Regions from separate parts of the Bradyrhizobium sp. 40 genome, predicted to be linked through region 2. Evidence: predicted binding sites of a transcription regulator. Region 2 holds the regulator's gene; the other holds the start of a gene.

Region 1 (4,530 bases), 3.6 Mb from region 2:
GTGTCGCGCAGCACGATCAGGTCGCCCTGCTGTTCGAACAGGCTGCGAGCGCGTTCTTCCGCTTCCTTCAGCTCCCAATTGCGGTCGATCAGCGTTTCGTTGTGGGCAGCCAGCGCACGCATCCGCTTGTTGACGAAGCGCAGGCGCATGCTCAGCGTGGCGAGACCGAGGCATGCGAGCGCGAACAGGAAGCTGACGCCGATCGCAAACGCATTGGGATCGTAGCCGGACGTCTCGGACCGGCTGCCGGAGACAAATCCATAGGCGCCGCCGAAGGTCGCCGAGAAGATCATGATGGAGCGGATCGCGAAGGCGATTTTTGGGTACTGTCGCCTGAAGCGGCGCATGCGCACCTTGATCCGGAACGTCCGATCCATCGCCACCGACCCGACTCTTTTCTTAAAACGCTGTCCTCGCTGTCAACGACGATGTGCCGTCGACCTTGCGAACAGTTTGAGGCCCTGCAACCGCCTCCAAACAGGGTTGACGAGGTGTTAACGGCGCAGAGCGAGGCGGTTCAAAGCGAAGCGGCCTGGAGATGGCGGTGGCCGCCGCGGGCGCCGACGATCAGCGCCGCCGCCTCGCGCTGGGAGAAGGTCTTCGAGCGCACATAGACGCGGTAATCCGCCGGCCCCTCGCTGGAGAGATAGATCACCTGACCGCCGTCGACGGGCTGCGCCGCAATCGAGATCAGGCGCGTCGAGGGGTTGGCCTGGCAGGACTCCAATTCCGAACCGGGGCCGTCGTCGACGACGGCGAAGTCGGCAGCGTCCGCATCCTCGGTAATCTGAACCCGCACCGTGGCACGCGCGGGATCATCGGTGAAGGCGACATGCACGCCGGCGGTCCAGAACAGCGACGTCAGCTCGACCAAGGTGTCGCCGAGGGCGATGCAGGGATGCGAGACCGATCCGATCTCACTGCGGGCAAACACCGCGGCCGCCAACAGGGGAACAACCGAGGCCAGGATCTTGAAACGCAACATGACACGCTACTCGCCAGGCCCTGTACGGGAACTGATGGGCCTTATGGTTTGCAGAGCGTAAAGGAAACTCGTTACCGCCGGGTTGATGCCGGTATCGGGGGATGAGAGTCTCGGTCGGTTAGGCGCTTTTGTTGGTTTTTCGCTCGACTTCAGTGAGAACCAAATAGCTGTTCTTGCCAAAGCTGATCGCCCAAAGCGCCGCCCAGGCACCCCACCGGTTCCTGACCTCGATCTCGACGGTTTGGCCGGGACTGCTGCGAACGACGAGCGGCTGGCTCCTGCCCCAATCAATGCTCGCATCGATCGTGCAGGTGCCGGCCGGCAGCGTGATCTCCAACACGTCGTTGCGTGCAAGCTTCCCAACGCTGGTCCCGTTGACCCACAGCTCGTACGACCTCAGCCAATCGGCATATTGGGACGCACGAACAAATCTGATGGTGCAGGCATTCGCATCGGTCATGATCAATCTCGGGCATGGTGATGTTGTCGAGAAAGCTGCGGCGGCGCATCGCTCACGCCAGCTGCCGCACATCTTCCGCGAGCGCGCGGTAGGACAGCGCCTCGGCGAGGTGCAGACGGCCGATTTTGTCGGCGCCGTCGAGATCGGCGAGCGTGCGCGCCACCCGGAGCACGCGGTGATAGCCACGCGCCGACAGCCGCATGGTCTCGGCGGCGTCGCGCAGGAGCTTCTGGCCTTGCGCATCCGGCTTGGCGATCTCCTCCAGCACCGAGGCCGGCGCTTCGGCATTGGTGCGAACCTTCGGCAGGCCGGCATTCGCGTAGCGTGCGAGCTGGATGTCGCGCGCCGCCGCCACGCGCGCGGCGACTTCGGCTGAGCCCTCTGCCGGCGGCGGCAGGATCAGGTCGGCGGCGGTCACCGCGGGAACCTCGATGCGCAAATCGATGCGGTCCATCAGTGGTCCCGAGATGCGGGCCTGGTAGTCGCCGGTGCAGCGATCGATGCGGCCGCGCTTGCAGGCATAGCCGGGCTCGAACGCATTGCCGCAGCGGCAGGGATTCATCGCGGCGACCAGCATGAAGCGCGCGGGATAGGTGACGCGGTGATTGGCGCGGGACACCGAGACCTCGCCGTTCTCCAGCGGCTGGCGCAACGAATCCAGCACGCGCGGATCGAATTCGGGGAGCTCGTCGAGGAACAGCACGCCCTGATGCGCGAGCGAGATCTCGCCGGGCCGGGCGCGCATGCCGCCGCCGGTGAGTGCGGCCATGCTGGCGGAATGATGCGGCGATCGGAACGGCCGCCGCGCCGTCAGCGCGCCGCCCTCGATCTCGCCGGCAACAGAGGCGATCATCGAGACCTCGAGCAACTCGCCCGGTGACAGCGGTGGCAGGATCGAGGGCAGGCGTGCCGCCAGCATCGATTTGCCGGCGCCCGGCGCGCCGATCATGAGCAGGTGATGGCCGCCGGCGGCCGCGATCTCCAGCGCCCGCTTGGCGCTCTCCTGTCCCTTGATGTCGCGCAGGTCGAGCGGCGAGGCAGCGGCTTCATGCACCTTCGGCACAGGCCGCGACAGCACCTGCGCTCCCTTGAAGTGGTTGGCGATCTGGATCAGCGAACTCGCGGCGATGATCTGGATGTCCGGACTCGCCCACGCCGCTTCCGAGCCGCAAGCCGCCGGACAGATCAGCCCCTCCTCGCGCACATTGGCGCCGATCGCGGCGGGAAGAACACCGGCCACCGGCGCGATCGATCCGTCGAGGCCAAGCTCGCCCAGAACAGTGAAGCCGGTCAGCGCATCCGGCGGGATCGCGCCGATCGCCCCCATCAGCCCAAGCGCGATCGGCAGGTCATAATGGCTGCCCTCCTTGGGCAGATCGGCGGGCGCGAGATTGACGGTGATCCGCCGCGCCGGCAGCGCCAGCCCCGAGGCGATCAGCGCCGAGCGGACCCGCTCACGTGCCTCCGACACCGCCTTGTCCGGGAGACCGACGATCGCGAAGGCCGGAAGACCCGGCGCGACCTGCACCTGCACGTCGACCGCGCGGGCCTCGATCCCCTCAAAGGCGACGGTAGAAACCCGCTGAACCATGCCCGAACCAGCCTGCCCTTTTGCACAATTAGGGGTAGCAGAGCGGGCCGGTTCTTGCAAGAACAATACAGGAACATGCCTAGGAGCCGGGAGGCCCTAACTGATCGTAAACACGACGAAGACACTACGCCTCGAATGCAAGCTGCTCTGCTCAGCACATCCCAACGAATGTCCGCTACTCCTAGGGGTGCGGGATGGGCCGTGGTCTAACGGGTGAACAATTCAAATGCTTGCAAATCGCCGGAGAAGCGAACGACGGATGTGCACGCGGCTCGCCAAGATTCACTTTGGCGCGGGTTCGCTGCCGCGGGACTGCACGATCACGGATATTTCGGATGGCGGCGTGAAAGTGGTGGCGGAGTTCCTGGAAGTGCCGCCGCAATTCACCATCATTTTCGCGCCCGACTATTCCCGGCAGTGCCGCCTGCGCTGGCGCATCGGCTGCGAGTTTGGCGCTGAATTCACCGACTGAGCCGCGCAAGCGCCCCGCCTTAACGGGACTTTAGCGTTAATCGGTAAGCATCTCTGATCAGTCGCCGAGTGATCAGAGTATGTCCAAGCGTTTGTCCGTCGCCTCTCCTCCGGCGAGATATCTGTTTTCCGCGCTTCTGATCCTGGCTCTTGGCGGCTGTCAGACCACTGGCATCGAGGACATCACCGGCGCGCTCGGCGGAAAGTCGGAAACGGCTGGCAGGGCCGACACCAAGCCGGACGTGAGGCCGGACATGGACGCGCTGCGCGAGCGCTATCGCGCCAAGCCTGGCGATCCCAACGTCGCGCTCGAATACGGCAAGGCGTTGCGCCAGACCGGCCAGCGCGCGCAGGCGCTCGCGGTGCTGGAGCAGGCCGTGCTCGCCCATTCCAGCAACAAGGCGCTGCTCGCAGGCTACGGCCGCGCGCTCGCCGACAGCGGCAGTTTCCAGCAGGCGTTCGACGTCCTCGGCCGCGCGCATTCGCCCGAGGATCCCGACTGGCATATCCTGTCGGCGCAGGGCGCCGCGCTCGATCAACTCGGCCGCAACGAGGAAGCGCAGCAATATTACGCCGCCGCGCTCAAGATCGTGCCGGACGAGCCGTCGGTGCTGTCCAATCTCGGACTGTCCTACATGCTGCAGAACAATCTGCCGCGGGCAGAGGAAACGATGCGCCGGGCGCACGCGCGCAATCCCGCCGATTCGCGCGTGCGCGCCAATCTCGCGCTCGTACTGGGACTGGAAGGAAAGCAGGCCGAGGCCGAAACCATCGTGAAGGCCGACCTGCCGCCGGATCAAGCGGCGGCAAAGGTCACGGCGCTGCGGCAGTTGCTGGTGAAGAAGCAGCAGCGGGCGGAGAAGTAACCCGCCCTCGCGCGTCAGGATGCCTTGCTCAGGATGCCTTGCGATGCGGGGCTGACCCGCGCCCCGACCTACCCTTCAGCTTCTTCAGCAGCGGCCCGAGCAGCGAGCGCTTTGGCTTCTTCACCTCGCCGCGCCCGGCAAGGCGGTTCGCCATGTT
Region 2 (4,530 bases):
CCAGCCGGCGCAGGCGAGGGTGATTTCGACGGCAGCCTTGCGCCCAAGGCGATCGCGCCCCGCATCAAGGACGCAACGCCGGCGGAGACCGACTTGCAGGCCGACGATTGATCTGACGGTGCGGAGCAATGCAGTGGATTGGTGCATCTGCTCGGATTCACTGGGCGCAAACCGCGCCATCTCGCCGGCCACGGCCGGCGATGGCGATTCAATCTTGACCTCCGACCTCGTAGCCGGCTGCGTCAGCCGATCGGCAGGCGCGTGACGGTCGGCTGCCTGTCGACGATGACCTGCGCCTTGTGCTCGCGCTCCGTCACCGGCTGGGTCACAGGCAGTTGCAGCACGGTCGCGCGCTGGCCTTCGACGAGCTGCGTCACCAGCACATATTTGCCGTCGGGGAATTCGATCGCGTCGTGATGGCGGTCGGGAACGTGCGGATCGATCTTGCCGAACTTGCCCACGCGGGAATTGATGGTGCGCGTCCAGATCCAGCGATTATCGTAGCGCACGTCGTCGGCGAAGGCGAGCTCCGTTCCCGGCAGCAGGCAGACGGCAACAGACGGATCGGCTGCCGAGGCGAAGCCGCGCGTCGAGGTGCCGCGGAAGCTTGTCGTGACGATCGTCTCGCCGACTTCGGCGGGGCGCGACGCGACGGCATGCAGGCTGTAGTCACACATCGGGTGCTCCTCATGCTGGGATAGCAACCCGCGTCTCTTAATCGAGGCGCAGGCCTCTATCAGAGTTGATGCATTAACGCTCTGCTTGGTTGTGGGCAAATCTGCGGCTGGTTTCCGCGAGCCGCGATCACATTATCTTTCCCGAATTCAATAGGAACAAAGCGAGTTGCGATGCATTCGGGAGGCGCGTGCGCGAATATCGCCGGCTTGACTGCAACGGTCGAGCTTGATCGCTGGCCGCTGTTTCCTCGAACACTTGCGCCGCGAACCAGTTCCGCTTCGTGGGCGTCGCGAGGAGCCAGCGCCGAAGGAGGGGCCGGATAGTCTGTGCAGAACCAGAAAGACTACCCAGCCGGAGCGGACGATGATCCGCTCCAATCCCTGACCGGCGATGCCGATCGGAAGCGCGCGCGGCGCCAAGCACTTCCGGTATCAAGTACTCCCGGTATCAGTACTTCCGGTAAAGCCCGATCAGCTTGCCCTGAATCTTCACCCGGTTGGGCGGCAGGATGCGGACCTCATAGGCCGCGTTGGCGGGCTCGAGCGCGATCGAGGCGCCGCGACGGCGGAAGCGCTTCAGCGTCGCTTCCTCGTCGTCGATCAGCGCCACCACGATGTCGCCGGTATCGGCGCTCTCGTTGCGCTGAATCAGCGCCATGTCGCCGTCAAGGATGCCGGCCTCGACCATGGAATCACCGCGCACTTCGAGCGCGTAATGCTCGCCCGAGCCGAGCATGTCAGGCGGTACGCTGATAGTATGGCTGCGGGTCTGCAACGCCTCGATCGGCGTGCCGGCCGCGATGCGACCCATCACCGGCACCGCGACGGGACGTTCGCCCTCGTCCGCGGGCAGGCTGGAGCTCGCACGCACCTTACCGAGATTGCCCTCGATGACGCTCGGCGTGAAGCCGCGGCGGCTGCCGGCGGCTGCCTGGAGCTCCGGCAGCTTGATGACTTCAATCGCACGAGCGCGGTTGGGCAGGCGTCGGATGAAGCCACGCTCCTCGAGCGCCGTGATCAGGCGATGGATGCCCGACTTCGAGCGCAGGTCGAGCGCATCCTTCATCTCGTCGAAGGAGGGCGGTACGCCGCTTTCCTTCAGACGTTCACTGATGAACCGCAGAAGCTCGTATTGTTTGCGCGTTAACATCTCGACCAAAGTCCCCCGGTTGATGTCGTCCGATTCCGAGACGCTGAATTCGGCAATATGCCGCTACATGCTCGAAACAAATCATGAACGGACACTATATGTTCGATACATGTTCCGCAACTGCTTAATTTACCGTGAACAGAGCAAAGTTGGCGGAACGCGCATTGCCGGGGCGCTCAAACAGGGAGCCGCAACACTTCGCAAGCCGTGCCGGCTTCGGCCTTCGGCGCGAACGGTGCGCGCACGAGAAGTACCTGCGCTGCAGCGAGATTCGCAAGCAGCGAAGAGTCCTGATGATTGACGGGAAGAACGACGCGTGTGCCATCGTCACGCTCCTCCAGATGCGCGCGCAGATAGTCCTCGCGCTGGTCGTTGGCGCTGACATCGCGGCCGAGCACGGCGCGCTCACGGCGATGGTGAATCACTGAACGGCCCGACAGGGCACGAATCAGCGGCACCATGAACAGGAAAGCGCACACGTAGGACGACACGGGATTGCCCGGCAGACCGATCACGCCCATTGCGCCGAGCCGCCCGTGCATCATCGGCTTGCCTGGCCGCATCGCGATCTTCCAGAACGCCATCGCGATGCCTTCGTCCCGCAGTGCCTGCTGGACCAGATCGTGGTCGCCGACCGATGCGCCTCCGGTCGTGATCAGGATGTCGGCGCCGCTCTCACGGGCGCGGCGGATGCCGGCGGTGGTGGCCTCCAGCGTGTCGGCGGCAATACCGAGGTCGATGGTCTCGGCGCCTTCGCTGCGGGCGAGCGCGTGCAGGGCGTAGCCGTTGGAATAGACGATCTGGCCGTGGCCGGGCGTGCTGCCCGGCATCACCAACTCGTCGCCGGTGGCGAGAATCGCGACCTTCGGACGCCCGCAAACGGCAAGGTGCGGATGATTCATCCCGGCGGCGAGCGCGAGGTCGCGCTCGGTGAGACGGCTTCCCTTGCGCAGGAGCACGTCGTCCTCGCGGAAATCGACGCCGGCGGGGCGAATGTGCCGACCGGCGATCGCGGCTTCCTTGATCGTGATACGCTTGCCGGCGGCGACGGTGTCCTCCTGGATCACGACGGCGTCCGCGCCACCGGGAACGACGCCGCCGGTGAAGATCCGCACGGCCTCGCCGGCGCCGACCATCCCCGCGAACGGTCGGCCCGCCGCGACTTCGCCGATGATGGTGAGCTCCGAATCGATCGTCGCGGCATCGGCCGCTCGCACCGCGTAGCCGTCCATCGCCGACATCGCCTGCGGCGGCTGCGTGCGCCGCGCCGCGACGTCACGCGCGAGCACGCGATGGTAGGCCTGGTCGAGGGAGATCATTTCTTCCGGCAGCGGCTCTGCACCCGCCAGCACCGCGGCAAGCGCGTCGGAAACCGGCATCAAGGCCACGGCGAAAACTCCTGCTCGGCACGTTCGGGCGAATGTTCCGCACGTCTTCTAGCCGAGCGCGGGCGCAGAGGCAAAACAGCCGAGCGGGTGCAGTCATCCCACCGCATTGTTCCGGAAGGCAGGATCAAGCGCGTTGCGGCATGATCCGAAGAACGTGCCAGATCGGCAGGACAATGGTCATGGCAAGACGAGAACGACGAGCGCCCCGGCCCGCATCGATCAGCTCCCTGGCTGCCCGTGAGTTACGTCGGGCGCCTTGGGTCCCTGATCCTTGTCGGGCAGCGGATCGGCCTGGGATTTCAGGTCGGCGGCCTTGCTCACAAGCTTGGCGGAAAGATCCGAATCTGAAGTTGTCCTGGCGAATTCAAGAAGAAGTGAGGCCTGCTTGGTGAGGTAGGTTTTGCCCAACACGATGATGCATCCGTCTGTAGAAGTCCCAACGGACTCTAGAGTCCGGAAGACGGTATTCCGTTCCGGGAACTCTGTATAAAAATGCACAAAGTGATCGGGTTCCTAAACTTCTTCAAAATTAGTCGCGTTGGGCCGCATCTCCGGGGGTCTCGCGGCGGCAGATCGTCGTCAGATGCCCAATGCTTTCAATGCGTTCCCCACATCACGCGGCGAGGTCACATGCACGGCCGTCAAGCCGCGCGCCCGCGCTCCCTCGATGTTTTCGGCAAGATCGTCGAAGAACACGATACGCCTGGCGGGCACGCCGATCGCCGCGACGACGTGGTCGAAGGCCTCGGCATCCGGTTTGCGCAGGCCGATGCTGGACGACAAATACAGCTCGCGGAAATGGCCGAGGAGGTCGGCATATTCCCTTGAGAAATGGTCCACGTGTGGCCGGTTGGTGTTGGAGAAAGCGTACAGCGGCATCTGCTTCGCTGCCCGCGGCAGCAGCTCGGCGATGTCAGGCATTTCGCCGGCGAAGATCGCGTTCCAGCCTTCCAGGAACTGCGCGTCCGAAATGCCGATTCCGAGCGACGCTCGCAATGAGGCGAAATAGTCCTCATCGCTGATCTTGCCCATCTCGTGCAACCGATAGGCTTCGCTGTCGCGCACATAGCGCGCGACGATGGATTCGGGCTTGCAGCCGGCGTGTCCCGCCCAGCAGGCGATCGCCTTGGAGAAATCGATATCGAGCACCACGCGGCCGAGATCGAACAGAAGCGCATCCGCGCTGCCGGGAGAGAGCGATGTCACCTGCATCCTTTCACTCAGTATCGATATGGCTCGTGGTCGAACAGTGGAAACGCGCTGAACACGCTCGGCGCGTTGGTTGCGGTCGCGTGGTGCAGGCAGGATTTGTTGA

Evidence for each region. Region 2 encodes LexA, which represses DNA repair genes until DNA is damaged. Its sites were predicted from a motif close to TGTTCNNNNTGTGTTCNG; they were not measured.
Region 1: the regulator LexA is predicted to act here: its motif matches at 3,095-3,112, upstream of IVB40_RS35540 (YifB family Mg chelatase-like AAA ATPase).

The regions. Positions count from the first base shown of each region.
Region 1 is NZ_CP064688.1:7,439,567-7,444,096, reverse strand. It holds gene IVB40_RS35555 (ATP-binding protein) at 1-377, opposite strand, end outside; gene IVB40_RS35550 (hypothetical protein) at 518-985, opposite strand; gene IVB40_RS35545 (hypothetical protein) at 1,104-1,445, opposite strand; gene IVB40_RS35540 (YifB family Mg chelatase-like AAA ATPase) at 1,498-3,036, opposite strand; gene IVB40_RS35535 (PilZ domain-containing protein) at 3,263-3,508, shown strand; gene IVB40_RS35530 (tetratricopeptide repeat protein) at 3,588-4,373, shown strand; gene IVB40_RS35525 (AAA family ATPase) at 4,402-4,530, opposite strand, start outside.
Region 2 is NZ_CP064688.1:3,542,551-3,547,080, forward strand. It holds gene IVB40_RS17215 (ComEC/Rec2 family competence protein) at 1-111, shown strand, start outside; gene IVB40_RS17220 (hypothetical protein) at 243-677, opposite strand; gene lexA (transcriptional repressor LexA) at 1,126-1,827, opposite strand; gene glp (gephyrin-like molybdotransferase Glp) at 2,004-3,215, opposite strand; gene IVB40_RS17235 (hypothetical protein) at 3,435-3,626, opposite strand; gene IVB40_RS17240 (HAD family phosphatase) at 3,795-4,427, opposite strand; gene IVB40_RS17245 (alpha-hydroxy acid oxidase) at 4,436-4,530, opposite strand, start outside.